4 regions of the Vibrio echinoideorum genome follow, and region 3 is predicted to be linked to each of the others. Evidence: predicted binding sites of a transcription regulator. Region 3 holds the regulator's gene; each other region holds the start of a gene.
What was found. The regulator CRP, encoded in region 3, controls carbon source genes, mostly activating them, when cyclic AMP is high. The targets are predictions, from matches to a motif close to TGTGANNNNNNTCACA.

Region 1: a site for CRP is predicted at 6,059-6,074, ahead of OCV36_RS03205 (NupC/NupG family nucleoside CNT transporter). Genes of this name have one in related genera too.
Region 2: a site for CRP is predicted at 3,845-3,860, ahead of recB (exodeoxyribonuclease V subunit beta). Genes of this name have one in related genera too.
Region 4: a site for CRP is predicted at 3,692-3,707, ahead of OCV36_RS02540 (CTP synthase). Genes of this name have one in related genera too.

Annotation. Positions count from the first base shown of each region.
Region 1 covers NZ_AP025483.1:666,707-674,507, forward strand. Annotated here, with positions in the region: gene prfC (peptide chain release factor 3) at 1-735, shown strand, start outside; gene OCV36_RS03180 (LysR family transcriptional regulator) at 842-1,672, shown strand; gene OCV36_RS03185 (hypothetical protein) at 1,669-2,358, opposite strand; gene OCV36_RS03190 (thioredoxin domain-containing protein) at 2,455-4,821, opposite strand; gene OCV36_RS03195 (DUF5363 family protein) at 5,066-5,221, shown strand; gene OCV36_RS03200 (TatD family hydrolase) at 5,202-6,014, shown strand; gene OCV36_RS03205 (NupC/NupG family nucleoside CNT transporter) at 6,219-7,481, shown strand.
Region 2 covers NZ_AP025483.1:2,743,055-2,750,855, reverse strand. Annotated here, with positions in the region: gene recC (exodeoxyribonuclease V subunit gamma) at 58-3,534, shown strand; gene OCV36_RS12465 (hypothetical protein) at 3,535-3,717, shown strand; gene recB (exodeoxyribonuclease V subunit beta) at 3,957-7,631, shown strand; gene recD (exodeoxyribonuclease V subunit alpha) at 7,631-7,801, shown strand, end outside.
Region 3 covers NZ_AP025483.1:291,191-298,991, forward strand. Annotated here, with positions in the region: gene astD (succinylglutamate-semialdehyde dehydrogenase) at 1-1,425, shown strand, start outside; gene OCV36_RS01300 (DUF1338 domain-containing protein) at 1,683-2,474, shown strand; gene crp (cAMP-activated global transcriptional regulator CRP) at 2,651-3,283, opposite strand; gene OCV36_RS01310 (phosphoribulokinase) at 3,523-4,392, opposite strand; gene OCV36_RS01315 (YheU family protein) at 4,470-4,682, opposite strand; gene OCV36_RS01320 (hydrolase) at 4,798-5,805, opposite strand; gene OCV36_RS01325 (TIGR02444 family protein) at 6,086-6,556, opposite strand; gene OCV36_RS01330 (ABC transporter ATP-binding protein) at 6,553-7,801, opposite strand, start outside.
Region 4 covers NZ_AP025483.1:516,069-523,869, forward strand. Annotated here, with positions in the region: gene rlmD (23S rRNA (uracil(1939)-C(5))-methyltransferase RlmD) at 1-255, shown strand, start outside; gene relA (GTP diphosphokinase) at 390-2,615, shown strand; gene mazG (nucleoside triphosphate pyrophosphohydrolase) at 2,844-3,641, shown strand; gene OCV36_RS02540 (CTP synthase) at 3,792-5,432, shown strand; gene eno (phosphopyruvate hydratase) at 5,515-6,813, shown strand; gene ftsB (cell division protein FtsB) at 7,401-7,682, shown strand; gene ispD (2-C-methyl-D-erythritol 4-phosphate cytidylyltransferase) at 7,682-7,801, shown strand, end outside.

The sequences.
Region 1 (7,801 bases), 380 kb from region 3:
GAGCGTGATGTTGAAGCGACAGAAGAGAAGTTCTCTGGCTTCGTCTTCAAGATCCAAGCAAACATGGATCCAAAACACCGTGACCGTATCGCATTCATGCGTATCGTTTCGGGTACTTACAACCAAGGTATGAAGATGAATCATGTTCGTACTGGCAAGAACGTAAGTATTTCGGATGCGGTAACTTTCATGGCGGGCGACCGTGCGCGAGCTGAAAAAGCGTATGCTGGTGACATCATTGGCTTGCATAACCATGGCACAATCCAGATTGGTGATACCTTTACTCAAGGCGAAAGCTTGAAGTTCGCTGGTATTCCAAACTTCGCGCCTGAGCTATTCCGTCGTATTCGTCTACGCGATCCACTAAAGCAGAAGCAACTTCTAAAAGGTTTGGTTCAGCTTTCTGAAGAGGGCGCAGTACAAGTATTCCGTCCTATGCAGAACAACGATTTGATCGTTGGTGCGGTTGGTGTACTTCAGTTTGACGTGGTTGTAGCGCGCTTGAAAGCGGAATACAACGTAGAAGCTATCTACGAAGGTGTTAACGTTGCAACAGCTCGCTGGGTTGAATGTGATGACGTGAAGAAACTAGAAGAGTTCAAACGTAAGAACCAAGCTAACCTAGCGTTAGATGGTGGTGATAACCTGTCTTACATCGCACCTACAATGGTGAACTTGAACCTGGCTTCTGAACGTTTCCCTGACGTTCAGTTCCGAGCGACGCGCGAGCACTAATAGTGACAGTTCCACATAACACAGTTGGATAATATTAAAGCCGAATTGCTTCTAGCATTCGGCTTTTTTGTTACACTAAGAGTACACCGTTTTGATGGAGTAAAGCGTGTTTGACCTCAATTTAGTAAAGCCATTTCTCTCTGTATATCAACAAAGATCGATCACCAAAGCTGCTGAATCATTAGGGCTAACTCAACCTGCAGTCAGTGCTGCAATCAAAAGGTTTGAAGCGGTCGTAGGCTATGCATTATTTGTTAGAGTGGGTCGCTCAATAGAACCAACCTCGATGGCGCACAAATTAGCAGGCCAACTGTCAAGTGCGTTAGAGTTGATGGAAGGTGCTGTATCTAGGAAGCGAGACTTTACGGTTTACATCCCTGTTAACCTTCTCCATAAACTACCTATGCTCAATGGCGTTCAATTAGTTGAATCACCCATATCTGTCGATCATATAATTGAAGATATTCGATTGAATCGGGTCGACCTAGTTGTGGATACTGGTTTACCAAAGCAGGCGAGTCTAGAGTCTGAATTTGCGACTACTGACAGGATTATTCTTATGAGTGACCCTGAAGTGAGTAAATTTGGTGAACGAATTTCCATGGAAGAGTTTCTTGCAGCACGGCATGTAACCTTGAAGCTACTGCGACAAGATACTCAAATTGTCGACTTCCTTTCTGAAAAGAGCTTTACTCGTGATGTGGCGATTGAAGTTCGAAACCTAACGAACTTAATCTTAGCAGTAAAAGGGACCGACTATATTGCAGCTATCCCGGTTAGCATGATCCATTTAGCGAAAACTTTCGGTTTACAAATCCACGAACCTCCATTTGCGATGCGCCCGGTGGAATTCGAATTGTTCTACCACAAAAAGTATCAAACTAATGGGCAACACCAAGAATTACGAGAGAAGATAAAAGAGTTATTAAACAATTAGAAATCGAAGGCTAATCCGAATTCAACGTAATTATCGGCTTCAGGTCTTATGGTGTAAGTGACGGAAGGCTTTATGTATTTTAGGTTTATGAATGTAGCGACTTCGTAGTAGTGGGAGTTTTGTCTTGAACTCAACCTATCGAGGCTTCTATCTTGCCAGTGCCACTCATCGTCTTTAATGCCTATTTCTTGATTGTACTTAACAAGAAAGTCAGCATAGCTAATAGGGCTCCACAGAAAGCCAGCACTATAGTCTATAGAATCTGCAGCTATTTTTTCTACGCATACATTTGACTTACAATACTCTTGATCAAAAGCGTAGTTGTAATTGATATCTCCGATTAAAGTCCAATTATCGTGGATTAGCTTTGCTACGAAAATACCGGTTGTAATCTCATCTTCACTGACTTTTAATGTGTTTTCAGTGTAGTACGTGTCCCCTTGCCAGAATGAATATCCCAACCCTGCTTGCCAGTAGTCTTGAGTATCAACCTCTCCAAAAACACGCAATTTATCATTGATTTGATAGTTTATATCAAGTGTGGCGACTGTCTTATCATTGTCTGGGCTTTGAGATAAGCTGACGGAAAAGATATCTGTAAAACGCTCAATAGATTCAACAAGGGTGTCATTTGCAGATGAATGAAAAGGAAAGGTGGAAGCAAGTATTAGTAGAAGGCGTTTCATAATTAAATTCCGAATCGCTTTCCTTAGCTAGTGAGTAAAAACACCCGATAATAGCGTTTACTATTATCGGGTGAGAGGATTTAACTTGGTTTTAGATTAACCGCGTAAGCGTTGTTGAATGGCGGATTTAGCTTTTTGTAGTTTAGCTGGGTCAATGTTTTTGAGCTTGTTACGGTCGATAGACTTGATACGAGACTTGATTTCGTTGCCATCAATTGGTGTCACCACACCATTAGCGTTGATATGTACTAATTTTCCTTCTGTTGCTGTGTCACCACCTATTCGTACAATTTTGCTGCCATCAGTTTCATTATCGATAACTTTTACATCAAACTTTTTACCAGCCTCTGAGTTATAAGGGTTCACAGTAAGTTGACCATCTTTGTATTCTAGATATGCAACTTCTTCACCGTTAACAGAGAAGTATCCGTAATGACCTTGTTCTTCTTCACGAACACCAGATACTTGGTAGTGATTGTTTTCCATACCACCATCGATGCTTGGCAGTTCATTATCTGGAGTGCCAGGTTTGCCCCAACCTAAGTCAGCAGACTTGATAGCATCAGCAACACGGTCGCCAGAGATGATTTGAGCCATGCCGTTTTCAGCGATATGAACTAGAGAGAGCTCACCACCATTACTGATAACGTAGTACTCAGTGCCACCCATTTGAATGCCAGACATTACTTGCCCATCATTACCAGTAATGACATAACCGTTGTTTACTTTAGAAATTGTGCCGACCGTTTCGCCGTTAACGATAACTTGATCGCCAATAACAGCCACTGCATTTTGCCCCCAGTCACCTTCGCCGTATTCAGGAAGGTCATTGTCTGGTGTGCCTGGTTTGCCCCAACCCAAGTCAGCAGACTTGATAGCATCAGCAACACGGTCGCCAGAGATGATTTGAGCCATGCCGTTTTCAGCGATATGAACTAGAGAGAGCTCACCACCATTACTGATAACGTAGTACTCAGTGCCACCCATTTGAATGCCAGACATTACTTGCCCATCATTACCAGTAATGACATAACCGTTGTTTACTTTAGAAATTGTGCCGACCGTTTCGCCGTTAACGATAACTTGGTCGCCAATAACAGCCACTGCATTTTGCCCCCAGTCACCTTCGCCGTATTCAGGAAGGTCATTGTCTGGTGTGCCTGGTTTGCCCCAACCCAAGTCAGCAGACTTGATAGCATCAGCAACACGGTCGCCAGAGATGATTTGAGCCATGCCGTTTTCAGCGATATGAACTAGAGAGAGCTCACCACCATTACTGATAACGTAGTACTCAGTGCCACCCATTTGAATGCCAGACATTACTTGCCCATCATTACCAGTAATGACATAACCGTTGTTTACTTTAGAAATTGTGCCGACCGTTTCGCCGTTAACGATAACTTGGTCGCCAATAACAGCCACTGCATTTTGCCCCCAGTCACCTTCGCCGTATTCAGGAAGGTCATTGTCTGGTGTGCCTGGTTTGCCCCAACCCAAGTCAGCAGACTTGATAGCATCAGCAACACGGTCGCCAGAGATGATTTGAGCCATGCCGTTTTCAGCGATATGAACTAGAGAGAGCTCACCACCATTACTGATAACGTAGTACTCAGTGCCACCCATTTGAATGCCAGACATTACTTGCCCATCATTACCAGTAATGACATAACCGTTGTTTACTTTAGAAATTGTGCCGACCGTTTCGCCGTTAACGATAACTTGGTCGCCAATAACAGCCACTGCATTTTGCCCCCAGTCACCTTCGCCGTATTCAGGAAGGTCATTGTCTGGTGTGCCTGGTTTGCCCCAACCCAAGTCAGCAGACTTGATAGCATCAGCAACACGGTCGCCAGAGATGATTTGAGCCATGCCGTTTTCAGCGATATGAACTAGAGAGAGCTCACCACCATTACTGATAACGTAGTACTCAGTGCCACCCATTTGAATGCCAGACATTACTTGCCCATCATTACCAGTAATGACATAACCGTTGTTTACTTTAGAAATTGTGCCGACCGTTTCGCCGTTAACGATAACTTGGTCGCCAATAACAGCCACTGCATTTTGCCCCCAGTCACCTTCGCCGTATTCAGGGAGGTCATTGTCTGGGGTAATGTATACGGGGAATGAAGGAGTAGCTTCGTCAGTATCAGAAGATGAACTCGAACTACTTGAAAACAACCCCGCTACTAATGCTGCGGAAGCTGCACCAACAGCTGCCCAAGTACCATTCGATTGTTTCTCGTAGGTCACGTCATCGACAGTAGCTGTCGTGCCTGGAGTTGCATTGGCATATTGTTCGTTTAACTTATACTGGACAGAAGCATCGATAGCGCTTATCTGCCCGTCAATAAGTTGAAGTGTTTGCTGGTTAGCTAGTTCTACGTCAACTTGAGGTGCAGAAGCAAAAACAGGTGCTGCTAATATGCTAGAAATTGAAATGGCTAAGAGTGATGCTTTCATAAAGTAGGATCTCGTTATTGAATGGAGCGTCTTGCTATCAATGCCTCCTTGGCAAGTGCGTTTATTATTCGCTGTGGTGAGATTTTCTACAAGCAAGCCAGCTAGTGTTGATGTATAAATCTAATTTATGTTTTTACGGTTTTAAGGTTGTTTGTTGAGCTTTAATGTAATTTGTATGTGTAGTTTTGATGCTTTGTTTTATGTATTTTTTTTTGTGAGCGTTAAGACAAGACTTGAGGTAAGTATGTTGGGTTGGATAAAAGCTTGGATTAAGAAATACGATAAGTGGTGTGAAGAGCTTGGTTTAACGCCTGAGAACAAGCGCAGTTGTGTTGCTTATCGTCGTGATCCTCAAGGTAAACAAACAGAGAGTAGGGAAGATGACACAGCAAATAAATGACTTTCCGCTGTTTGATACTCATTGCCATGCGGATTTTGAGGCTTTTGAGCAAGGTTATACACCGGATCAAAGTATTGATAGCTATCTTAAAGAAGCGAAACAAGCGCAAGTCGAAAAGTTAATCATCCCTTCTATTGGCCAAAGTAACTGGAGGAAGCTCGATAAAATCGCCAAATCTTACTCTAATGTTTACTACGCCTTAGGTTTCCATCCTTACTTTTTAGAGCAAGCCAATGACGAGCAATTCTCAGATCTTCGCCAATTACTCTCATCAAAAAACAGTCAATGCGTTGCGATAGGAGAGTGTGGTCTCGACTTTTTTGTCGATGTCGAGCGGGAGAAGCAAGAGCGCTTTTTTATCCAACAAATGGAGCTAGCGAAGGCATTTGAGCTGCCTTTGATCATCCATGAGAGGAAGTCTTATAACCGACTCATTGAACTATTAAAGCAGCACAAGTTCACTTTTGGTGGGGTGATTCACGGTTTTTCTGGGAGTGAGCAGCAAGCTTTGGCGTGGATCAAGCTCGGTTTCTATATTGGTGTCGGTGGAACGATTACTTACCCAAGAGCACAAAAAACACGCACAACCATCGCAAAACTGCCTCTTGAATGCTTGGTATTGGAAACGGATGCTCCGGACATGCCCATGTATGGAAACCAAGGAAATGTTAATCATTCCAAACATTTAGTTACGATCTTAAATGAACTATTTTTGCTTAGAAAAGAGCCAAAGCAATCGGTTGCAGCGCAAATTTGGCAAAATAGCCATCGTGCATTCGGTATATGTGAATAAAATCGAAGGTTTTTGTTTATCGTTTGCGTAAATTGCACTGAGCTTGTGATTTGGTTCACATTTGCGTGTGAATGGTACATGAATCTTGTACGAAAGTGTGAGGACGGCATTACTTTATTAGTGGTCGCATGAGTATAATTGCCTCCGCTTTATAGCCCCATTTTGTAACACGCCAATAAATAACTAATAAGGAAGTCATAAACTATGAGCCTGTTTATGAGCCTCGTCGGAATGGTTGCACTGATTGCAATCGCAGTACTACTATCCGACAACCGCAAAGCAATTAATATCAGAACAGTGGGTGGCGCTTTCGCTATCCAATTCGCACTTGGTGCATTCGTACTTTACATCCCTTGGGGTCGTGATCTACTTGCAGGTTTCTCTGCTGGTGTAGCAAACGTGATCGACTACGGTAAAGATGGTACTGGCTTCCTATTTGGTAGCCTTGTTAACTTCTCAGTTGACGGTATCGGTTTCATCTTTGCATTCCAAGTTCTACCAACACTAATCTTCTTCTCTGCTCTTATCTCTGTACTTTACTACATTGGTGCGATGCAAGTTGTAATCAAGGTTCTTGGTGGTGGTCTTCAGAAAGCTCTAGGTACTTCTCGCGCCGAGTCAATGTCTGCAGCAGCAAACATTTTCGTTGGTCAAACTGAAGCACCTCTAGTAGTTCGTCCATTTGTTCCTAAAATGACTAACTCTGAACTATTCGCAGTAATGTGTGGTGGTTTAGCATCTGTTGCTGGTGGTGTACTAGCGGGTTACGCATCTATGGGTGTACCTCTAGAGTACCTAGTAGCAGCGTCATTCATGGCAGCACCTGGTGGTCTACTATTCGCTAAAATCATCAAACCTGAAACTGATGAAGTTGACGAGAACCTAGGTTCAGACATCGACGGTGGCGACGACAAGCCTGCTAACGTTATCGATGCAGCTGCTGGCGGTGCGTCAGTTGGTCTACAACTAGCACTTAACGTTGGTGCAATGCTACTAGCATTCATCGGTCTAATCGCTCTTATCAACGGTATCCTAGGTGGCATCGGTGGTTGGTTCGGTATGGAAAACCTAACTCTAGAACTTCTTCTAGGTTGGATCTTCGCACCGTTAGCATTCATCATTGGTGTTCCATGGGAAGAAGCAACTATTGCTGGTTCTTTCATTGGTCAGAAGACAGTTGTTAACGAATTCGTTGCATACCTAAACTTCGTACCATACATCGGTGACAACGCTCAAATCGTTGAAGCGACTGGTCAAGTAATGTCTGTTAAGACTCAAGCAATTATCTCGTTCGCTCTATGTGGTTTCGCAAACCTTTCTTCAATTGCGATTCTTCTAGGTGGTCTAGGTGGTATTGCTCCAAACCGTCGTCACGACATCGCACGTATGGGTGTTAAAGCGGTTGTAGCTGGTACTCTATCTAACCTGATGGCAGCAACAATTGCTGGCTTCTTCCTGTCTTTCTAATCAGTTAGAAATCGATATATAGACGCCATAATAATATCGCCCCGTAGCAAGAAATTGCTGCGGGGCTTTTTTGTTTTTGGGCCTAGTGATTTTGAGCATTAGCATGAGTGAATGCTTGGAGTCGAAAATGGGTCTAGAATGTTTTTTTGAGATACAAACCGTTTGCGTTCTAAGGAGCACTACAATTTATTGATGGATACCTATAATGTATAAGCTTAAGGGACAGGATGTCTCTTGTTGGCAAGAAAGTAACTGCTTGGATTTATCTAAAGGTTATTCTTCTGGGATTAAGCCAAACTTAGCGATACGCTATAGATGTT
Region 2 (7,801 bases), 1.1 Mb from region 3:
ACTCGGCACTTATGCTAATCTGGCTTTATATTGTGGCAAGATTAGCGTGAGTGCACTTTGTTTACTGTTTACCATTCCAATAAAGTCGATACTTTAAAAATCCTTCTCGTTCACTTAATCAAAAGTGATCCTTTAGCCAATCCTTTCGAAAAAGAGCAGATCTTGGTTCAGAGCCCAGGTATGTCTCAATGGCTTAAGATGGAACTCGCCAAAGAGTTTGGTGTAGCAGCAAATATAGACTTTCCCCTTCCTGCAACCTTCATTTGGGATATGTTTACCCAAGTGCTTCCTGATGTACCTAAACGCAGTGCTTTTAACAAAGAAGCGATGACGTGGAAGTTGATGAGTTTGCTACCTGCTAAGCTTGACCACCCTGATTTCTTACCCCTGCAACGCTATCTTGAAAACGACGAAGATGATTCGAAGCTGTATCAATTGGCAGAGAAAATTGCCGATATCTTCGATGGATACTTGGTGTATCGACCTGAATGGATGGCGATGTGGGAAGCAGGAGAACCCGTTGCTGAATTGGTCGATGATGAAGGACAACAAGATCACCCTTGGCAGCCAATTTTGTGGCAAGCACTCTATGATCAAACCCTGTCTCAAGGTCAATCGAAATATCACCGTGGTAACTTGTACCATGACTTCATTGAAGCGCTAGCCAACCAACAAGGTCAACTGCAGCATCTGCCGAAACGCTTATTTGTATTTGGTATTTCGTCGCTGCCACCTCGTTACATGGATGCGTTGAAAGCACTCGGTGAGCAGATAGATGTGCACTTAATGTTTACCAACCCTTGTCAGCATTACTGGGGTGATATTCGTGACCGTAAATATTTGGCGAGAGTCGAGGCCCAGCGCCGTAAGCAGTTTGCTCTGGTCGATGGCTTACCTCAATTAGAGGGCGAAGCTTCACCATTGAAAGATGGCATTGAAGCCAATGTTGAAGATGAACTGCATATCAGCCAAGCCGTAGGTAACAGCCTGCTTGCGTCTATGGGAAAATTAGGCCGAGATAACCTGCTCTTACTGTCTCAGTCAGATAGCGAAGAGCACGAGTTCTTTATTGATGTTGAGAGGGATAACCTGCTGCATCAACTGCAAGCCGATATTCTCCAGTTAGAAGAGCATCAAGACGACCACATCTTAGATTCCAGTAACCATAAACAGGTGGTTGAACTGGGCGACCGATCTCTGACCGTACATGCGTGTCACAGCCCAATGCGTGAGGTTGAAGTCCTTCATGATCAGCTGTTGGCGATGTTTGATGCCAATCCGACATTAAAACCACGCGATATCATCGTGATGGTGTCTGACATTAATGCTTATAGCCCAGCGATTCAGGCGGTATTTGGTAATGCTCCGGGTGAGCGTTATATCCCTTACTCGATCTCTGATAGAACGGCTGACCAAGAAAGCCCAATTCTGACCGCCTTCATGCAGTTGGTCGCGCTACCGAATACGCGTTGCTTGGCCTCTGAGTTACTAGAGCTATTAGAAATTCCTGCGATGATGGCACGCTTTGGTATTGACGAGTTTCAATTTGAGCAAGCCAAGCAATGGGTTGAAGAGGCGGGTATCCGTTGGGGCGTGGACTCTTCTACCGCAACCGAATTTGACTTGCCTGCGACCGAGCAAAATACTTGGCTATTTGGTATTCAACGTATGCTTTTAGGCTATGCGATGTCAGATTCTGCGGGTTTATTTGAAACTGAACACTCTCCGATTGCCGCTTATAACGAAGTTCAAGGTATTAACGCCGAACTTGCTGGTAAGTTAGCGCACTTTATTGATCGTATTGCCCATTACCGCCAACGTTTAACTGAAACACAATCTATCGATATGTGGCGTGAAACCTTGCTGCAAATGATTGATGATTTCTTTGCGGTTGAACTGGAAGGCGAGGTGGTGCTCAAATCGATTCGCGATGCACTTTCGCAACTGAATGAACAGCTTGATGATGCCTTGTATGAACAAGAGTTGTCGCCAAGCATTATCTACCAGTACCTCAATAATAAGTTATCTGGCGCGCGTATTAGCCAGCGATTCTTAGCTGGCCAAGTTAACTTTTGTACCTTGATGCCGATGCGTTCTATTCCGTTCAAAACCGTCTGTTTGTTAGGTATGAATGATGGTGTTTACCCTCGCTCAATGCCGCCAGAAGGTTTTGACTTGATGAACGGGCGCACTCGTCCGGGTGACCGTTCTCGTCGTGATGATGACCGCTACCTATTCTTAGAGGCAATGTTGTCGGCGCAAGAGTGTTTATACATCAGTTATGTCGGCCGTTCGATTCAAGATAATACTGAGCGAGTGCCGTCGGTATTGGTTTCAGAGTTGATTGAATACTGCCAACAGAACTACTGTTTGAGTGACGACCAAGCCTTACCAAGTGATGATTCAGGCATCAACCTGACTCAAGCGATCAGCTTTGAACACACCATGACACCGTTCAGCCCTGCTGCGTTTACTCAAGGTGATGCGAGCCATGTGCTGAGTTACGCCAAAGAATGGCTTCCTGCGGCTAACCGTTCAGGTGAACGCAGTGGTGAATTTAATCGCGCCTTAGATGACTATTTGTTGGGTGCGACGTACCCGTTAGAACTCGATTTGGTTGAGTTACAGCGTTTTTGGCGTTTGCCAGTGCAGTACTTCTTTAATCGCCGTCTAAAAGTGGTGTTTGAGCCGCCACTTCCTGTGATGGAAGACGATGAGCCATTTGTACTTAATGGTTTAGAGAGTTTCCAACTTAAGGATGCTTTGCTGCAAGTGTTACTGGACCACCCTGAAGGCGCAGACGAAGCGGTTCGATTGTTTGTCTCTGAGCAAAAAGCACAGGGCCGATTACCGGTCGGCGCCTTTGGTGATATCGAATTTGAAACCAATCGTGTTCAAGCGGAAGACTTAGCTAAAGAGATTCGATTTGTGAGCGGATCACCGCAGCAAGATCTCGAAGTGAATATCGAATTTGATGTGTTAGGCGAAGGCAAACCTGTTCGTTTGATGGGTTGGTTAACTCAAAACTATCAATCGGGTCTAGTTCGTTTCCGTAGCGGTAAAATACGCTCTCAAGATTATTTGGCAGCGTGGATTGATCATCTATCTTGTGCAGTGATGGGGCACGGAAAAACGACACATATTATTGGCTACGACAGAAAAGAAGGCGTGGTTCACCAAACGCTACAACCTATCGGCGATGCGCTTCAGGCGAAGAGTTTGCTGGCTGAGTTAGTACGACTGTTTTATCAAGGCATGACAGCACCACTGCCTTACTTCCCGAAAACCGCATTGGCTGGCGTTGAGGCTGGCTTTAGCCGTGGTAAGTGGGTCGATGACGAAGAAAAGTCCCTTAAGAAAATGGCCGATACTTTTAATGACAGCTTCGCCTTTACGGGCGAGGGCAGAGATACTTACATCTCTCGAATCTGGCCTAAATGGGACGATGAATTGGCTGCTCAGTCGAGAATGTATTCGACACTTGTGCTGCAGGCGGCAAGGTTGGCTTCTGCCGATCTGGAAGATCAGGAGTAAGTGGCTGTGATCAGCAAGATCGATAACGGGTGCGCTGAATTAATGAAAGACGAAAGAGAGTCGCTGCTAAGCATTTGGGATGCTTACTTTCCTGGTGAAAGAAATCAAGGTGAAGGGAATCAAGATGAAGAGAAGCAAGGTACAGGGAATAAAGTGGCCGCCAGTAAATCATTATTAGTGTAGGGCGTTCGCTGTACGGCCACAGGTCAGAGGGACCATTATTCTGTGGTTCAAAGTAACGCATGAGTATAAAACTCGTAGGCGCTCCTGAACTCGTGGGCGCATAGTAGCGAGGCGATCTGAATTGATCCGTGAGAGAGATCGCACTAACTATTAACAAATTGGCGTAGGACGTAAATTGAATGACGTTTTCTACGCTAGGTCACATTTGTAACAACACATTTATCAGAAGGCAGTAAGGCATGACGACCACAAGCAGTGCTCAGGTAATCGTTCCACAAACACTTGATACCATGACGTTTCCACTTCATGGCGCGCGTTTAATTGAAGCATCAGCGGGTACGGGTAAAACATTTACCATCGCTGGCTTGTATTTGCGCCTACTGCTTGGGCACGGTACCGCTGCGCCGCAAGGTGATCTGACTGAAGTTACTCGACACCATGAGCCACTAACCGTGGACCAAATCTTGGTGGTGACCTTTACTGAAGCCGCAACGGCAGAGCTACGCGATCGTATCCGTGCTCGAATCCATGATGCACGTATTGCGTTTGCTCGCGGGCAAAGTGACGACCCAGTGATTGCTCCTCTGTTACAAGCCATCGATGATCATGCTGGCGCTGCGAAAACTCTGCTCAATGCTGAAAGGCAAATGGATGAAGCCGCTGTATATACCATTCATGGCTTCTGTCAGCGTATGCTGACCCAAAATGCCTTTGAGTCTGGAAGCCGTTTTGATAATGAATTTGTGACCGATGAAAGCCACCTAAAAGCACAAGTGGTCGCCGACTATTGGCGTAAACAGTTCTACCCACTGCCAATTCAACTCGCGGGGGAAGTGCGAAATATTTGGGGCTCTCCCGCTTCATTATTAGCTGACGTAAATCGCTACCTGACAGGGTCTCCGCTGAAGTTGACGGTAGATGCGATGTCGGGTGACCTGCAAACTCTGCACAATCAAAACCTAGACAAAGTGAAGCAACTTAAAGCGCTGTGGTGTGAATCTGAAGTGGACTTTTTGGCTTTGATTTCAGGTTCAGATGTGAACAAGCGCAGCTACACCAAGAAGTCTTTGCCGACTTGGTTAGAAGTGGTGACAGCATGGGCGCAGAGCGACACCCAAGATTACCAGTTCCCAGATAAATTAGAGAAGTTCTCTCAAGCTACTCTGATTGAAAAAACACCGAAAGGCACTGCACCTCAGCACGCGGTGTTTGAAGCGATTGAGAACTTCTTAAACTCTCCAGCAGATCTAAAAGCTCCATTGCTGGCACATGCGATTACTCACTGTCGAACTATGCTAGCTAAGGCTAAACAGCAAAAGCAGTGGTTATCGTTTGATGATTTGCTGACTCAGTTATCCGCGTCCATTGATGTGGATGAGCAGTCATTGTTGGTGGAGCGAATTCGAACCTTATACCCAGTGGCGATGATCGATGAATTCCAAGATACCGATCCGCTGCAGTACAGTATTTTCAGCCGAATTTATCTCGATAACCCGCAGTGTGGTCTGTTTATGATCGGTGACCCGAAGCAGGCAATTTACGGCTTCCGTGGCGCAGATATCTTTACCTATATCAAGGCGAGAAACCAAGTTAGTGCTCACTATACATTGGGGACTAACTGGCGTTCGAGTGCTGATATGGTCAGTGCGGTAAACCAAGTGTTTATGAATTCGGATAGCCCGTTTATCTACGACCAAGATATTCCATTTTTGCCCGTCGCAGCCAGCCCATCGGCTGATAAACGCCAATGGGTAATGAACGGAGAAACTCAGCACGCACTTACCTTTTGGCTGCAAGATGCTGAAGATAAGCCCTTACCAAAAGGCGAATATCACAAAGCCATGGCCGAGGCGACGGCGAGTCAAGTTCAAACCATTCTGACGGCTTCTCAAAACGAACAAGCCTATTTTGATAACGGCAAAAAACAACATGCCGTGAATGCGGGTGATATTGCTGTCTTGGTTCGAACCGGTAGTGAAGGTCGCCTGATTAAGAACGCGCTGTCTGAGCAAGGCATTGCAAGCGTGTATTTGTCTAACCGAGATAGCGTTTTCACCAGCTTGGTCGCACAAGATATTCAACGCTTACTGCAAGCGGTGCTGACGCCAGAAAATGACCGTGCATTGCGCGCGAGTTTAGCGTCGGAGTTGTTTGCTTTGGATGCCGCCTCATTGGATGAACTCAACAACGATGAAGTGGTGTGGGAAAACGTCGTTAACGAATTTCGAGAATACCGTAAGTTATGGCTACAGCGCGGCGTGCTACCAATGCTTCGCAGCGTGATCAGTAAACGACATCTCGCGGAACGTTTACTGGAAGAAGAAAATGGTGAGCGCTCACTCACTGATTTGATGCACATTGGCGAATTGTTGCAACAAGCAAGACAAGAGCTCGACAGTGACTATGGCTTGTTGCGTTGGTTGGCAGAAGCGATATCAGATGCACAAAATGGTTTAGGCGGCAGCGATGACGACATTCAACGCCTTGAATCAGAAAGAAACTTGGTTCAAATCGTTACCATTCATAAGTCGAAAGGCTTGGAATATGACCTCGTATTTTTGCCGTTTGTCGCGAGTTACCGTGAAGCGAGTGAAGGCAAGTTCTACGATCACGAGTCAGATACCACAGTGCTTGATATTACCGGTAGCGATAGTGCCTTAGCACAAGCTGATAAAGAACGATTGGCGGAAGACTTACGTTTAATTTACGTGGCGCTTACTCGTGCTGTTTATGGATGTTTCATTGGCATGGCACCGCTACGTAAAGGGCGTTCAACCAAAGAGCCAACAGGCGTTCACTTGAGTGCTATGGGCTACTTGGTTCAAAACGGACAAGAGCAAGGCATCGCCGAGTTACATCAAGCTCTGTCAGCGATTGAGGGTAAGAATTCAAGCGTATTGCTGTCTGAAACACCAACCGCTCACGAGCAAGTGTTTGTTCAGGCAGAACAAGTGAGTGACGACCTACAGGCTAGCGAACTGAAGGCTTCAATTGACCGAGCTTGGCGTATCACCAGTTACTCGGGGCTTGTAAAACAAGGCAGTCACGGAGCAAGCCATGACGCTACGATTGAGGTGTCTGGCTTCGATATTGATTCAGCCGATGAGCAAGATGAGTCGGAACTGATTGAACCGGAACGTTCTATATTCACGTTCCCTCGCGGTGCTCGCCCTGGTACCTTCTTACATACCTTGTTTGAGGATGTTGAATTTACCGAGCCAGCAACCAGTGACCATAACACGCAAGTAATCACTCACTTGTTAGAGTCAGAGCAATACGAAATCGAATGGTTACCGGTGCTTCAACAGCTTGTTGATACGGTGCTAAACACGGCTTTAGATGGAAAGAACTTAAAGCTGAGTGAGAAAGACTCAACTCAACGACTGGTTGAGATGGAATTCTTGTTGCCGATCGAAGTATTAGCATCCTCTGAACTTAATCAAACCATCCAGTATCACGATCCATTGTCGGCAAAAGCGGGTGATTTAGGCTTTCAAACGGTGCGAGGCATGTTGAAAGGTTTCATCGATTTAGTATTTGAACATAAAGGCAAATACTATGTACTCGACTGGAAATCGAACCACTTAGGTGATGATGTTTCTGTCTACCATGGTGAGGCATTGAAATCGGCGATGGCCGACCACCGTTATGATCTGCAATATCAAATTTATGCTTTGGCGTTGCACCGTTTCTTACGTAGCCGCGTTGCGGATTACAGCTATGAACAACATTTCGGTGGGGTTTATTACTTGTTCCTAAGAGGGATGGATGGTCAATCTCAACAAGGTATTTTCTCGGCTAAACCAACACTGGCTTTGCTCGATGAAATGGATCAATTGATTGACGGTAAAGTAATAGACAGACGTTCAGCACAATTGAATGACAATGAAACTGGACAGATGGGGCTTCTATAATGACAACAACGACCACGATTGATACGACAAACCCTGTAAAGCCAGTTTCACTTATCCCTGATCAGCTCATGGATGTATTGAAGTTCCTTGCGGATAAGGGCTCGATTCGTCAACTGGATTATCAGTTTGCTCGTTTTATTGCGCAGCAAGCAACGAGTTATTCTCAAGAG
Region 3 (7,801 bases):
GGTCAAGGTGACGCCATGACATCGGTAAGCCCATACAATAATGAAGTAGTGTGGCAAGGTGATAGTGCAACTCCAGCACAGGTTGAATCTGCAGTATCAGCGGCACGTGAAGCTTTTCTAGTTTGGAAAAAGATGAGCTTTGCAGAGCGTGAAGCGATCGTGTTGAATTTTGCTGAGAAAGTAAAAGAGAACAGCGAAGAAATCGCACAAATCATCGCGAAAGAGACGGGTAAGCCGATTTGGGAAACTCGTACTGAAGCGGGTGCGATGGCAGGTAAAATCGCTATCTCTATTCGTGCTTATCATGAGCGTACTGGTGAGGCTTCACGTGAAGCGGCAGGCAACCAAATCGTACTGCGTCATCGTCCATTAGGCGTAATGGCGGTATTTGGTCCTTACAACTTCCCAGGTCACCTACCTAACGGTCATATTGTTCCAGCATTGCTATCGGGTAATACCGTGGTATTTAAGCCGTCAGAGCAAACACCTTGGACAGGTGAATTTGCGATGAAACTATGGCAAGACGCTGGCCTTCCTGCTGGCGTGATTAACCTAGTGCAAGGCGCTAAAGAGACCGGCATCGCATTGGCTGATGCTAAAGGTCTTGATGGTGTGCTATTTACAGGCAGTGCTAATACTGGTCATATTCTTCACCGTCAATTCGCGGGTCAACCGGGCAAAATGCTGGCGCTAGAGATGGGCGGTAACAATCCAATGGTGATCAGTGACCAATTTGGTGATGCTGACGCAACGGTTTATACCATTATTCAATCGGCTTTCATCAGTGCGGGTCAACGTTGCACCTGTGCACGTCGCTTGTATGTGCCTGTTGGAGAGAAGGGCGATCAACTGCTGGATAAGCTCGTTGCTGCGACCTTGAAGGTTCGCGTCGATCAGCCATTCGCTGAGCCAGCACCCTTCATGGGGCCACAAATTTCTGAAGCTGCGGCTAAATTCATTCTGGACGCACAAGCTAATCTGCAATCGTTAGGCGGTGTAAGCCTAGTAGAAGCAAAGGCGGGTGAAGCGGCGTTTGTTTCTCCGGGCATTATCGATGCAACCAACATTGCTGAACTGCCAGATGAAGAGTACTTCGGTCCATTGCTGCAAGTAGTTCGTTACCAATCGCTAGAGCAAGCGGTTGAATTGGCTAATGACACGCGCTTTGGTTTGTCTGCAGGCCTAGTTTCAACAGACGATTCTGAATGGGAATACTTCGTTGACCATATCCGTGCGGGTATTGTTAATCGTAACCGCCAGCTAACAGGCGCAAGTGGTGATGCTCCATTTGGTGGTCCGGGGGCTTCAGGCAACCTACGCCCAAGTGCGTACTATGCAGCTGACTACTGTGCTTATCCTATGGCTTCAATGGAAGGTGGTGAAACTCAACTGCCAGCGACATTTAGCCCAGGTATTGAGCTTTAGTTTAAGCTCTTAAGCTATAAGTTCATGAATCATAAGCTTATGAGCTCTAGGTTCATGAATAACAGATTCATTCGTTAATTGTGTAATGAGGAAGCGGTGTTATCGCTTCCTTTTTCCATCACGTCCGACACCTAGATTGGGCGGTAGATAATAATAGAACAAGTATGTCACAGGCTGATGGCTGCTGACTCTGTGTCCAGCCTCTCCCTCTCTAATCCAAATTACTAGCTTGCTAGAACCTCTGACAAGGAGTCACCATGACGCCCGATCTACTCTTTAAATCACTATGGGACGATTACATTCACAGGCTTTGCCCATCGGCTGAAAAAGTTCATCATCTGCTGAAAGAAGACGAAGCCCTGATTAATGATCATATTGCACTGCGTACTTTCAATGTTGCACCGCTGGGCATTGAAACACTGGCCAAGCCTTTTCTTGAGCTAGGTTATAAAGCGTGTGGCGATTACTTGTTTGAAAGCAAGAAACTAGTGGCTAAGCACTATGAGCACCCAGACCTAAACCAACCTAAAGTGTTCATTAGTGAGTTGAAGGTCGAAGAATGTTCAAGTGACTTACAACAGATCGTGGCTAAATTGGTTGAGCAAGTCGACGCAAGCAAGCTTCAAAGTCATGAATTCTTGTTTGGTGGTCGCCTTTGGGACTTGAGCTTCGCAGATTTCCAAGTGCTTGCAAAGGAGAGCGAATACGCTTCTTGGTTAGCGGCTCATGGATACGGTGCTAACCACTTTACAGTGAGCGTTAATCAACTCGATGCTTTTGATGAAGTTCAGGCTGTAAATGATTACCTGAGCGAATCAGGTTTCACTATCAATGCATCTGGAGGCCAGGTTAAGGGCTCTCCAGAGGTCTTATTAGAGCAATCATCGACAATGGCAGACAAAGTCCCAGTTTCATTTGTTGAAGGCAATGAGATGATTCCTGGAGGCTTCTATGAGTTTGCTAAGCGTTATGCGATGGCGAATGGTGAGCTTTATACAGGGTTTGTCGCGGCATCGGCTGACAAAATCTTTGAAAGTACCAACGGTTAAAGAAAGATACGAGCACGGGCTTTGCCCTAGAGGTGCGGGTACGCTTCGCTTCGAGAGTGTTTAGAAGAGCGAACTCCTATCTCTAATATCGATTTCCGAATCTGATCTTTAGAAAACAAAAAAGCCACCAAATTTGCATTTGGTGGCTTTCTAATTTTTGGCTCAGTTAATCGAGATTAACGAGTGCCGTATACCACGATAGTTTTACCGTGTGCAGAAATTAAGTTCTGCTCTTCAAGCATCTTCAAGATACGACCTACTGTTTCACGAGAACAACCAACAATTTGGCCAATCTCTTGACGAGTGATCTTGATTTGCATGCCGTCAGGGTGAGTCATTGCATCTGGCTGTTTCGCTAGGTTTAGTAGCGTTTGAGCGATACGACCTGTTACGTCAAGGAACGCTAAGTCACCAACCTTTTGGCTAGTCACTTGTAGACGGTTTGCCATTTGCGCTGAAAGACGCATAAGGATATCTGGGTTCACCTGGATAAGTTGACGGAATTTCTTGAAAGAAATTTCAGCTACTTCACAAGGAGATTTTGCACGAACCCATGCAGTACGCTCTTGGTCTTCTTCGAAGAGGCCAAGTTCACCAATGAAGTCACCTTGGTTTAGGTAAGAAAGAATCATTTCCTTACCTTCTTCGTCTTTGATAAGAACTGCCACAGAACCTTTAACGATGTAGTACAAGGTTTCTGCCTTTTCACCAGCATGAATCAAAGTACTTTTTGATGGGTACTTATGAATATGACAGTGTGAAAGGAACCACTCTAATGTTGGATCGGTTTGGGGTTTACCTAGAACCATAATATCTTACTTCCTCTGCAGGGTATGCTTGCCGCTTTCCGTATTGTAGCTAAGCCTGGATTGACTTGTAGGGTAAGTGCACTTGTTGAGTGCTGCAAGCTATCTTGTGTTTCGTTTAAGAATAGTATCCTTTTTCAGGTACTATTTCTTGATTTTAATCGTGACCAAGCTACGATTTTTTACGCAAAATTGTGCACATGATCACGGTATGAAAAGTAATCAACCAGAATGGCGGTCTGTTAACCTATTTTTCCGGTTTCGATGAGTTGTTGTAGGATTGGCCTTACAATGAGCTCCATAGCAAAACTCATCTTGCCACCTGGCACCACAAGCGTGTTATGGCGAGACATAAATGAGCCATCAATCATAGCCAAAAGATAAGGGAAGTCGACGTTTTTGATGCCGCGCAAACGTATAACTACGAAGCTTTCATCTAAACTTGGTATCCCTTTGGCGTTGAGCGGGTTTGATGTATCTACGGTTGGAACTCGCTGAAAGTTGATATGAGTGCGCGAAAATTGTGGGGTAATGTAGTTCAGATAATCATCCATTGAGCGAACAATTGAGTCCATTACCGCTTCGCGTGAGTGTCCACGATCGCGTGTGTCACGAACGAATTTTTGGATCCACTCAAGGTTTACGATTGGCACCATGCCGATCAGCAAATCGACGTGTTGGGACACATTGATATCCCCATCAACTACACCGCCGTGAAGGCCTTCGTAAAACATCACATCTGAATTTTCAGGGATTTCTTGCCATGGCGTAAAGGTGCCCGGCATTTGGTTGTAAGGAACGGCTTCATCGAAGGTATGTAGGTAGCTACGGACTTTTCCCGTGCCTTCGTTTCCGTATTGACGGAAGAACTCTTCTAATGCGCCAAAATCGTTAGCTTGTGGGCCAAAGTAGCTGATGTGCTTACCTTGCTCGCGCGCCTTACGGATCTCGACATCCATCTCTGGTCGAGTGAAGCGATGGAAACTATCCCCTTCAACCCAAGCGGCCTTCACGTCCATCATATTGAACATTTTGCGGAAGGCTTCTGAGGTAGTGGTGGTGCCGGCTCCAGATGAACCCGTCACCGCAATAATTGGATGTTTAGCGGACATGACAACCCTTGTCTTTTGAGTAACTTACTTGTTAGCAATCGTTTACCACTATAACACGGCTCCTTTATGAGCGCAGCTTAGAAGCGTTTTGTGACTTGGATATCAACGGTTTCATGTAACTCAGAAAACACGATGCTGACTTCCTTTGAGGCTAATTGATGTTTCACTTGGTCAATCTTGTTTTGCAGTGAAACCTCTACGTCACCGTAGTCTGTGCCTTCACGGAGCACGAATTCTTTAATGAGGTTTTCCAGCGTTTCTGGTGCGATGTCTTGCCATGGGATGATCATAAATACTTCTCTCTTTTATGTTCATGGATAGGTTTATTGATGTATTAATGAGTGTGCCTAGTGACGTTGACACTCAGTTTTTGAGCAAAGCTAAGTTATTTACCAAGGCTCGCTATTATGCCGAATCGTGGATACTTTCATAGTAGGCAGGTAAAGCTTCTTCTAACCAAAACCTCGGTTTGAATGTGCTACCCGTAATGAACCCCACATGTCCACCTTTTTGAAACAGACGATAATCGATGTTATCGGGCAGAACGAACTTTGGAATCACGTCGTCTGTCATGAACGGATCATCTTTGGCGTGGATGATCTGAGTCGGCAGCTTAATTTTATTCAACTTAGGCAGGGCGGAACACTGGGCATAGTAGTCTTGTGCGTTTTTGAATCCGTGTAAAGGCGCAGTAATTCGTTCATCAAACTCATACAGCTTGTCGATCTTTCTGATCGCTTCCGCGGTAATACCTAGCTTTTCTTGCAGCAGCTTAACCTTTTTCAGTGCATTGGATTTTAATGAGTTGAGCAGGTACTTTTTATAGAGCTTGGAGAAGCCTCGCTCGATACGGCTTGAACAGCACGCTAAGTCAAAAGGAGCAGAGACTATCGTTGCCGCAGACAGCAATGGGTCATCTGCATATTCGGCCAAGTAGTTAGCCAGCATGTTGCCACCTAGAGATATACCAACCGCAACCTTAGGGCTATTTGGAAACTGCGCGTGTAAGTGCCTTAGGAAAAAGCGGGCGTCTTCGACTTCACCTGAATGGTACGCACGAGCTAAGCGATTCGGTTTCCCGCTGCAACCTCTAAAGTGCATCATCACTGATAACCAGCCATCTTTAGCAAACGCATTCATTAACCCATTGGCGTAAGGGCTCTCAAAGCTGCCCTCTAAACCGTGGAACAAAACGAAAATGGGCTTCTTACTAAGATTTTCGCTGTTTATGTTATCGCTATTAGGATTCTCTCCCTTCGGGTCCTCGCTCCATGCAAGATCGAGGAAATCGCCGTCAGGAGTTTCTAAGGTTTGCCATTGAGGGTCAAACAACGCCTGCTTTCTAATAAATCGTGGCACTAAGGTTTGTAGGTGAGGATTAGATAAACCAGCTGCTGCGGTAAATATTGTCATAAAAACAGTCCATGCTTTTTGTGGGCTTTGAGAAAGTGTCGAGCTTTTTGGAAAATGCCCACGTTTTATTTGAGCTTGGTTGATTCTCAACATAAGCGCAAGAGGTTCACCGATATGGATTGTTAAAAGGCACCATGGGTAACTGGTTGAATAATATCGAGCTTAGGTTTCTTATAGGTTGCTTGTGGTGTGTATCAGCCACCACGTAAAAATGCTTTATGCTAATGCTAATACGAAGATAAGCTTGGATCTGGATTGAATAAAAAGGAAAGGAAATGAGTTAGGGCTGAGGTGCTGGTTCAGAAAAAGCATCATAGAGATTTTCAGCCCCTAATAAACGGCAGTATTGATAAGCGAGTGGTGATTGTTGATTGGCGACAAGCTTAAGAGAATTAATACAGTCGACAAGATCAGACTGCTGTTGTTTCTCTAGTTGTAATTCGAACTGTAAGGCTTCACGGTATAGCGAATCGACAACGTGTGCTTTGAGATGTTTGCGCAGCTCTCGATAACTATGAAGCAGGGTTTCTGAGCGGCTTAAGCATTGTTGTACTTTGTGCCACTCTTCTTCAGCGAAAGACAATTGCTGCTCATCAAGCCATTTGAGAAGCAGCAGTAGATTGACGTTGCCATGAAACTGGTTTTGCAAAGCTAAGCACGCATCCTTTACACCGCGCACACTGTAATACTGGAGGCTAAATTGCCATAGTCGTTCTAGTGTTAGTGATATTGGGGCGTGCTCAGGGCTCATAAGCTATCCATATCCTGTTCCATCTGCTCAAGCTCTTCTTGAGTAGACATCCAATCCATTTCAACTTCTTCTAGCTGTGATTTACTGCTCGCTTGTAGAGCGAGTACTTTATTCAGTTTAGCCTTATTTTCAGCTTCATAAAGTGAAGTGTCGGATAATTCTTGCTCGGCCTCCTCGAGATCCAGTGTTAATTTATCCATCAGCTTTTCGAATTGAGTCAGCTTTTTACGGATTGGAGCTGTTAGCTTACGAAACTCTGCTTCTTTTCGTTTTTGCTCTTTCTTCGAAGCTGCACTGTTAGCGCCGTCTTTTGCTGGTGCCAATGCTTGTGCTTCTTTACGCTCAACTTTTTGTTGTTCGGTTAGCCATTTGTAATAATCGCTAAGATCGCCATCAAACGGTGCGACTTGGCGGTCGTGTACAAGGTATAACTCATCGGTGGTTGCACGCAGTAAGTAACGGTCGTGCGATACGATGACCATCGCACCTTCAAACGTCTGCAACGCAAAAGTCAGCGCCTGACGCATGTCGAGATCCAAGTGGTTGGTCGGTTCATCGAGCAGTAATAGGTTCGGTTTTTGCCATACTAGTAGAGCTAATACTAAACGTGCTTTTTCACCACCCGAAAACGGAGCCACTTTATCGAGTGCCTTTTCACCTTGGAAGCCGAAACTGCCTAGGTAATCACGCAGTTGTTGCTCGGTATGCTTAGGAGCAATCTGCATCATGTGTTGCAGTGGCGTTTCTTCTGGATGCAGCGTCTCTAATTGATGCTGAGCAAAGTAGCCCATCTTAACGCCCTGCGAATAGCTCAGCTCACCGCCTTGTTGCTTTAGCTCACCAGAAAGCAGTTTAATCAGTGTCGACTTACCCGCACCATTTCGACCAAGAAGACCAATACGGCTGCCGGGAACTAGGTTGAGGCGAATCTTTTCTAGAATCAAGTTGTCATCGTAACCCGCTGATACCTCATCCATCATCATGATTGGGTTTGGTAGCGCGTCTGGCTCTCTAAACTCAAAGCTGAATGGGTTATCAAACTGAGCTGGCAACACTTGTTCCATTTTCTCTAGCGCTTTAATACGGCTTTGCGCTTGGCGAGCCTTTGAGGCCTTGTAGCGGAAACGGTCAATGTAGCTCTGCATGTGAGACATTTGCTTTTGCTGCTTTTGGAACATTGCTTGTTGCAGGATCAGCTTTTGAGCGCGTTGAGTTTCAAACGATGAGTAGTTACCGGTGTATTCA
Region 4 (7,801 bases), 220 kb from region 3:
TCGCAATCTTGGGCAAAAGAAAAATTCGACAAAGTGTTGCTTGATCCAGCACGTGCCGGAGCGAGTGGGATCGTTGATCAAATTTCAGCGCTAGGAGCGAAGCGTGTGGTTTATGTTTCGTGTAATCCTGCTACTCTAGCTAGAGATTCTGAGAGCTTAGAAAAACAAGGCTACCAATTGGCTAAGCTGGGTATGTTGGACATGTTCCCTCATACCAGTCATCTAGAATCGATGGCTCTCTTTATCAAGGCTTAGAGGCTCCTAAACACAGCTTCAAAATGAATCAAAGGCGCAGGGAAGTCTGCGCTGATATCAATATGATTCGAACTAACGCGGAACCAGTTAGTCATATTGAATTGGGTATAAAACATAATAACTAGGAAGGCATGATGGTTGCGGTACGAAGCGCACATTTAAACCCAAGCGAACAGTTTGAGCTAGATAATTGGATTGCGTCACTAAATCAAGACGCAAAAACCTCGAATAAACTGACCAAAGTTTATCGTCACTGTGAAGAGCTATTAAAAGATCACGATCAAGGAACACTTTTGCTTTGGCGTGGACGTGAAATGATCGAAATCTTGGTCACATTGTCTATGGATCGCGCTACTTTAATTGCAGCACAGCTATTCCCTGTCGTATCAAGCGGTGTTTTTGAGCGCGAAGCGTTTGAAGAGAGTTACGGGAAAGAAACCGTAAAGCTGATTGATGGCGTGGAAGAAATGGCGGCTTTGGGCCAGCTAAATATTACCCTTGAAGGCAGTGCAGCCTCGGGTCAAGTCGATAATGTTCGTCGAATGCTACTCGCAATGGTGGATGACTTCCGCTGCGTAGTCATCAAGCTAGCTGAACGAATTTGTAACCTTATAGAAGTGAAAAAGGCTCCTGATGCTGTGCGCCGTGCGGCAGCAAAAGAGTGTGCCAACATCTATGCTCCGCTTGCAAATCGTTTGGGTATTGGTCAGCTAAAGTGGGAAATTGAAGATTACGCTTTCCGCTACCAACAACCTGATACGTATAAACAGATTGCAAAACAGCTGTCTGAGCGTCGTATCGTGCGCGAACAATACATTACAGATTTCGTTGATGATTTAACGGCAGAAATGAAGCGTTCAAGCATCAATGCTGAAGTCAGCGGCCGACCAAAACACATCTACAGCATTTGGCGTAAAATGCAGAAAAAAGGCTTAGAGTTTGATGAGCTTTTTGATGTACGTGCGGTGCGTATTATCGCCGACCAACTGCAAGACTGTTATGCCGGGTTGGGCGTGGTTCATACCAAATACAAACACCTACCCAGTGAATTTGATGACTATGTGGCGAATCCCAAGCCAAATGGTTACCAATCAATTCATACCGTGGTTCTTGGCCCTGAAGGCAAGACCATTGAGATTCAGATCCGTACCAAGCAGATGCATGAAGACTCTGAACTTGGTGTTGCTGCGCACTGGAAATACAAAGAAGGTGCATCTAGCAACGTACGTAGCGGCTACGACGAAAAAATCACTTGGTTGCGTAAGCTTATCGACTGGCAAGAAGAGATGTCGGATTCTGGCGAAATGCTGGATGAAGTGCGCAGCCAAGTCTTTGATGACCGTGTCTATGCCTTTACACCGCGCGGTGATGTCGTTGATCTACCAATGGGTGCAACACCGTTGGATTTTGCTTACCACATCCACTCGATGGTCGGGCACCGTTGTATCGGTGCAAAAGTAGCGGGTCGAATAGTTCCGTTTACTCATAAGCTCGCAATGGGCGATCAAGTTGAGATCATCACTCAAAAAGAACCGAACCCATCACGTGATTGGCTAAATCCGACCACAGGATTTGTTCACTCTAGCCGTGCAAGAGCAAAGATTAATGCATGGTTCCGAGCTCAGAGTCGAGAGAAAAACCTTGAAGCCGGACGAGATATCTTAGAAGTCGAACTCGGCAGAGTCGGTGCAACATTGAAAGATGCTGAGCAATATGCGCTGAAACGATTCAACGTCAACACGCCCGATGAGTTGTATGCGGGTATTGGTAGTGGCGATTTGCGTATTAACCAAGTCGTGAATCACATCAATGCCCTAGTTAATAAGCCGACGGCGGAAGAAGAAGATAAGAAAGCGCTAGAGAAGTTGCTTGAATCTGATAATAAGCCCGCTCATCAGAGCCGCCCGAAAAAAGATGCCGTGGTCGTAGAAGGGGTCGATAACCTAATGACCCACTTGGCTCGTTGTTGTCAGCCGATCCCGGGCGATGTGATCAAAGGTTACATTACTCAAGGTCGTGGTATATCGGTACACCGCAGCGATTGTGAGCAGTTAAGTGAGCTTAATTTACATGCACCTGAGCGTATTATCGATACAGTCTGGGGACATGGTTTTGTAGGCTCATATATCCTAACACTGCGTGTAGAAGCGCTAGAGCGCAACGGTTTGTTAAAAGACATCACATCATTGTTCTTGAACGAAAAAGTCAGTGTAACGACAATGAAGAGCCGTATTGACTATAAACGTCAGCTGTCGGTTATGGATTTCGATTTGGAAGTGACCAATATTGAGATTCTGAGTCGAGTGACCAGCCGAGTAGAACAAATCAAAGATGTAATGAGCGTAAAACGCCTAGGCTAAAATTCTCGTCATACTTGAAGCTGATGGCGTTGTTGCCTGCGCGCACTCGCTCAATCACATAGACAAGCTATGCTCAGGAGTCTCGTTTGCTTGTCGCCTAGCCACAGTTTCAATTATTTAGAGAATTAGACAGTATCAACAAAGGTGAGTGGTTTTGGCTACTCACCTTTTTTAGTTTTAGAAGACGTTATAAATTTAAAATCAAAGACAGTGAATAGGAAGAAAACGATGAATCACCCGATTGAACAACTTGAACAGATTATGGCTAAGCTGCGCGATCCAGAAGGTGGCTGTCCTAGGGATTTAAAACAAAATTTTGAAACAATTGTGCCGCATACTATCGAAGAGACCTATGAGGTGGTGGACGCGATTCACAATAAAGATTGGCCAAACTTACAAGAAGAGTTAGGTGACCTGTTGTTTCAAGTGATTTTCTATAGCCAATTGGCGAAAGAGCAGGGCTTGTTTGAGTTTTCTGATGTGGTAGACGGTATCAATGAGAAACTGACACGCCGCCATCCGCATGTATTCTCTGATGCCGAGTTTACTAACGACGAAGAAATTAATGCTAATTGGGAAGCTGAAAAAGCCAAAGAAAAAGCAGAGGCAGGAAAAACTCAGGAAAGTATTCTAGACTCAATACCAAACTCTCTGCCTGCACTTTCGCGTGCTACAAAGATCCAGAAACAAGTCGCAAAATTTGGCTTTGATTGGGACTCTATTGGACCAGTAGCGGATAAGGTTTTAGAGGAAGTGGATGAGGTGCTAGAAGAAGCGCTTCAAGTAACACCAAACGAAGAGTTAGTTGAAGAAGAACTGGGTGATTTACTGTTTGCAACGGTAAATTTGGTTCGACATCTGGGCAAAAATCCGGAATCGGCTCTGACAAAAGCGAACTTGAAATTTTCACGTCGTTTTAAAGGGGTGGAACAAATAGTTCGCCAACAAGATAAGAATTTAACCGATTTTTCTCTACAACAGCTTGATTCCATGTGGGATGAGGTCAAAGTGGCGGAGAAAAGATAACCAAAGCATTTATCATGAATTGATTTGAAGCAAAAAATAAAAAATAGCAGTGTGATAGATTTCACGTTGTGGCGATAAGGGGCTTCTGGTATATTTTCATCCCGTCCAGAAGTAATCCATTTCCCTCATTCAACCAATTTCAGGTTAAACATGACGACAAATTACATTTTTGTTACTGGCGGGGTTGTATCCTCTCTAGGTAAAGGTATTGCAGCAGCATCTCTTGCGGCTATTTTAGAAGCTCGTGGTCTTAAAGTGACTATGATGAAGCTTGACCCTTACATCAACGTTGATCCAGGCACTATGAGCCCGACTCAGCACGGTGAAGTGTTCGTTACGGAAGATGGCGCTGAAACTGACCTTGACCTTGGTCACTATGAGCGATTCATTCGCACCAAGATGACCAAGCGTAACAACTTCACTGCAGGTCGTGTTTATGCTGACGTTCTACGTAATGAACGTCGCGGTGATTACCTAGGTGCAACTATCCAGGTTATTCCACATATTACTAACTCTATTAAAGAACGCGTAATCTCTGGTGCTAAAGGCCACGATATCGCGCTTGTTGAAGTTGGTGGTACTGTTGGTGATATCGAATCTCTACCATTCATGGAAGCGATTCGTCAGTTAGCTGTAGAATTAGGTCGTGAACGCGCGATGTTTATGCACTTAACTCTCGTTCCTTATTTAGGTGCAGCGGGTGAGCTTAAAACTAAGCCAACGCAACACTCTGTAAAAGAGCTACTGTCTATTGGTATCCAACCTGACATTCTAGTTTGTCGTTCAGATCGTGTTATCCCAGCAAACGAACGTAAGAAAATTGCTCTTTTTTGTAATGTACAAGAAAAAGCAGTTATCTCTATGAAAGACGTAGATTCAATCTACAAGATTCCACAGTTAATCCGTGCACAGGGTACTGATGATCTTGTATGTAAGCGTTTCGGTATCGATGCTCCAGAAGCTGATCTGTCTGAATGGGAACAAGTAATTTACGAAGAAGCTAACCCAACGGGTGAAGTAACGATTGGTATGGTTGGTAAGTACATTGAACTACCAGATGCATACAAATCAGTAAATGAAGCACTTAAGCACGCAGGCTTGAAAAACCGCCTAAGCGTCACAATTAAATACGTAGACTCTCAAGATGTTGAGTCAAAAGGCGTAGAGATTTTAGAAGGCCTAGATGCAATCCTAGTTCCTGGTGGCTTTGGCGATCGTGGTGTTGAAGGTAAGATCCTTGCTGCACAATACGCTCGTGAAAACAAAGTACCTTACTTAGGTATCTGTCTAGGTATGCAAGTTGCTCTTATTGAGTACGCTCGTAATGTTGCGAAAATGGAAGGTGCACACTCTTCTGAATTCTGCAAAGAAACTAAATACCCGGTTGTTGGCCTAATCACTGAGTGGATTGACGGTGAAGGTAAAGTTGAAGAGCGTACTGAAAAATCTGATCTAGGTGGTACTATGCGCCTAGGTTCGCAACTTTGTCACCTAACTAAGGGGACAAAAGCTTACGAATTATACGGTAGTGCGACGATCCACGAACGTCACCGTCACCGTTACGAAGTGAACAACAATCTTCGTCCACAAATTGAAAAAGCGGGCCTAAAAGTATCGGGTCTATCTGCGGACAAGAAACTGGTTGAAGTTATTGAGAACCCTAACCACCCATGGTTCATTGCTGCTCAATTCCACCCAGAGTTCACTTCAACACCTCGCGATGGTCACCCATTGTTTGCAGGTTTCGTTAAAGCAGCTGGTGAATATCAGCGCGGCGAATTAGAAAAGTAAAAAGGAATACAGGTAGTAGCGTAAGTTGTGCTGCTACCTTTTAAATTTGACATTTATATATTCAACGAGAAGGAAACATTCAATGTCTAAGATCGTTAAAGTTCTAGGTCGTGAAATCATCGATTCACGTGGTAACCCAACTGTAGAAGCTGAAGTACACCTAGAAGGCGGTTTCGTAGGTATGGCTGCTGCTCCATCTGGCGCATCTACTGGTTCTCGCGAAGCTCTTGAGCTACGTGACGGCGACAAATCACGTTTCCTAGGTAAAGGTGTTCTTAAAGCTATTGAAGCTGTAAACGGCCCAATCGCTGAAGCTCTAATTGGTTCTGACGCTAAAGCACAAGCTGACGTTGACCAAGTTATGCTTGATCTAGACGGTACTGAGAACAAGTCTAAGTTTGGCGCTAACGCTATCCTTGCTGTTTCTCTAGCTAACGCAAAAGCTGCTGCTGCTGCGAAAGGCATGCCTCTATACGAGCACATTGCTGAGCTAAACGGTACTGCTGGTCAGTTCTCTATGCCTCTACCAATGATGAACATCATCAACGGTGGCGAGCACGCTGATAACAACGTTGACATCCAAGAGTTCATGATCCAACCAGTTGGCGCTAAAACTCTTAAAGAAGGTCTACGTATCGGCGCTGAAGTATTCCACAACCTAGCTAAAGTACTTAAGTCTAAAGGCTACAGCACTGCAGTTGGTGATGAAGGTGGTTTCGCTCCTAACCTTAAGTCTAACGCTGAAGCTCTAGAAGTTATCGCAGAAGCTGTTGCAGCTGCTGGTTACGAACTAGGTAAAGACGTTACTCTTGCTATGGACTGTGCTGCATCTGAGTTCTTCGACAAAGAAGCTGGTATCTACAACATGAAGGGCGAAGGTAAAACTTTCACTTCTGAAGAGTTCAACCACTACCTAGCTGACCTAGCGAACAACTTCCCAATCGTTTCTATCGAAGACGGTCTTGACGAGTCAGATTGGGATGGCTTCAAGCACCAAACTGAACTTCTAGGCGACAAGCTTCAAATCGTTGGTGACGATCTATTCGTTACAAACACTAAGATTCTTGCTGAAGGTATCGAGAAAGGCGTAGCTAACTCTATCCTTATCAAGTTCAACCAAATCGGTTCTCTAACAGAGACTCTAGCTGCTATCAAGATGGCTAAAGACGCTGGCTACACTGCAGTAATCTCTCACCGTTCTGGCGAAACTGAAGATGCAACTATCGCTGATCTAGCGGTAGGTACAGCTGCAGGTCAAATCAAAACTGGTTCTATGAGCCGTTCTGACCGTGTTGCTAAGTACAACCAACTAATCCGTATCGAAGAAGCTCTAGGTTCTAAAGCTCCTTTCAACGGTCTTAAAGAAGTTAAAGGTCAATAATCTCTCTGGTTTTTAAACCAAAGGAATTGTTAATCTAAGCTTTGAATGCCTCGCTAATGCGGGGCATTTTTTTGTCTGTAGAAAACTGAGGGAAAGAAGCTCTAGGTTCTAAAGTTCCTCCTTTTACAACAAAAGCGGTCTCAAGGAAGTTAAAGGTCAGCACTTTCTTCAGCACTTTCTTCAAGACTTAAAGCCTAGCGAATTGTTAACTTAAGCTTTTGAAAAACGCTCTACTCCGGTAGGGCGTTTTTTTGCCTGAAATTCGTGATTCCCCTGGCTGACGAAAGAAGGAGTAGGGAATCCCTTATTAACGTTTGTCGTTATAGATGCCCAACTCAGTCGTTCCTCCTTCTTGAGAATGACGATATAACAGCCGAGCGGATAAGTGCTCTATCTTCGATTGTTCTATCATTCTTTTAGTTTTACGGAGGAGGTTCGTGGGAATCTCATTCTTACAACCCACTATTCTGCCGAATAATTCTTCGACTTATTGATTCCCTGACACCACATATCTCGCACCAATAAGCGCATTATGGTATATATGTGCCTTATTCTAGTTCCTTCTTTTTCAACCGGCGAAAGGTGTTATGCGAATTTTTGCTTTAGTACTGCTCATAGTGTTTGGCTGGCTACAACACACACTGTGGCTCGGTAAAAATGGTATTTCTGATTACTACGGTGTGAACAATGAAATCCAAGTTCAGCAGCAAGTAAATGAAAAGCTTCATCTTCGTAATGCTGAGATGTTTGCGGAAATCGACGATCTACGCCAAGGCTTAGACGCGATTGAAGAGCGCGCACGTCATGAGCTGGGAATGGTGAAAGAAGGCGAAACGTTTTATCGTATTATTGGTGAGGAATCTCATTAATGTCGAACCAACTTCAAAGCATTATTGCAGTGGTCCCCGCTGCGGGCGTCGGCAGCCGAATGAAGGCAGACCGTCCCAAACAATATCTTCAGATTCACGGTAAAACGATTTTAGAGCAC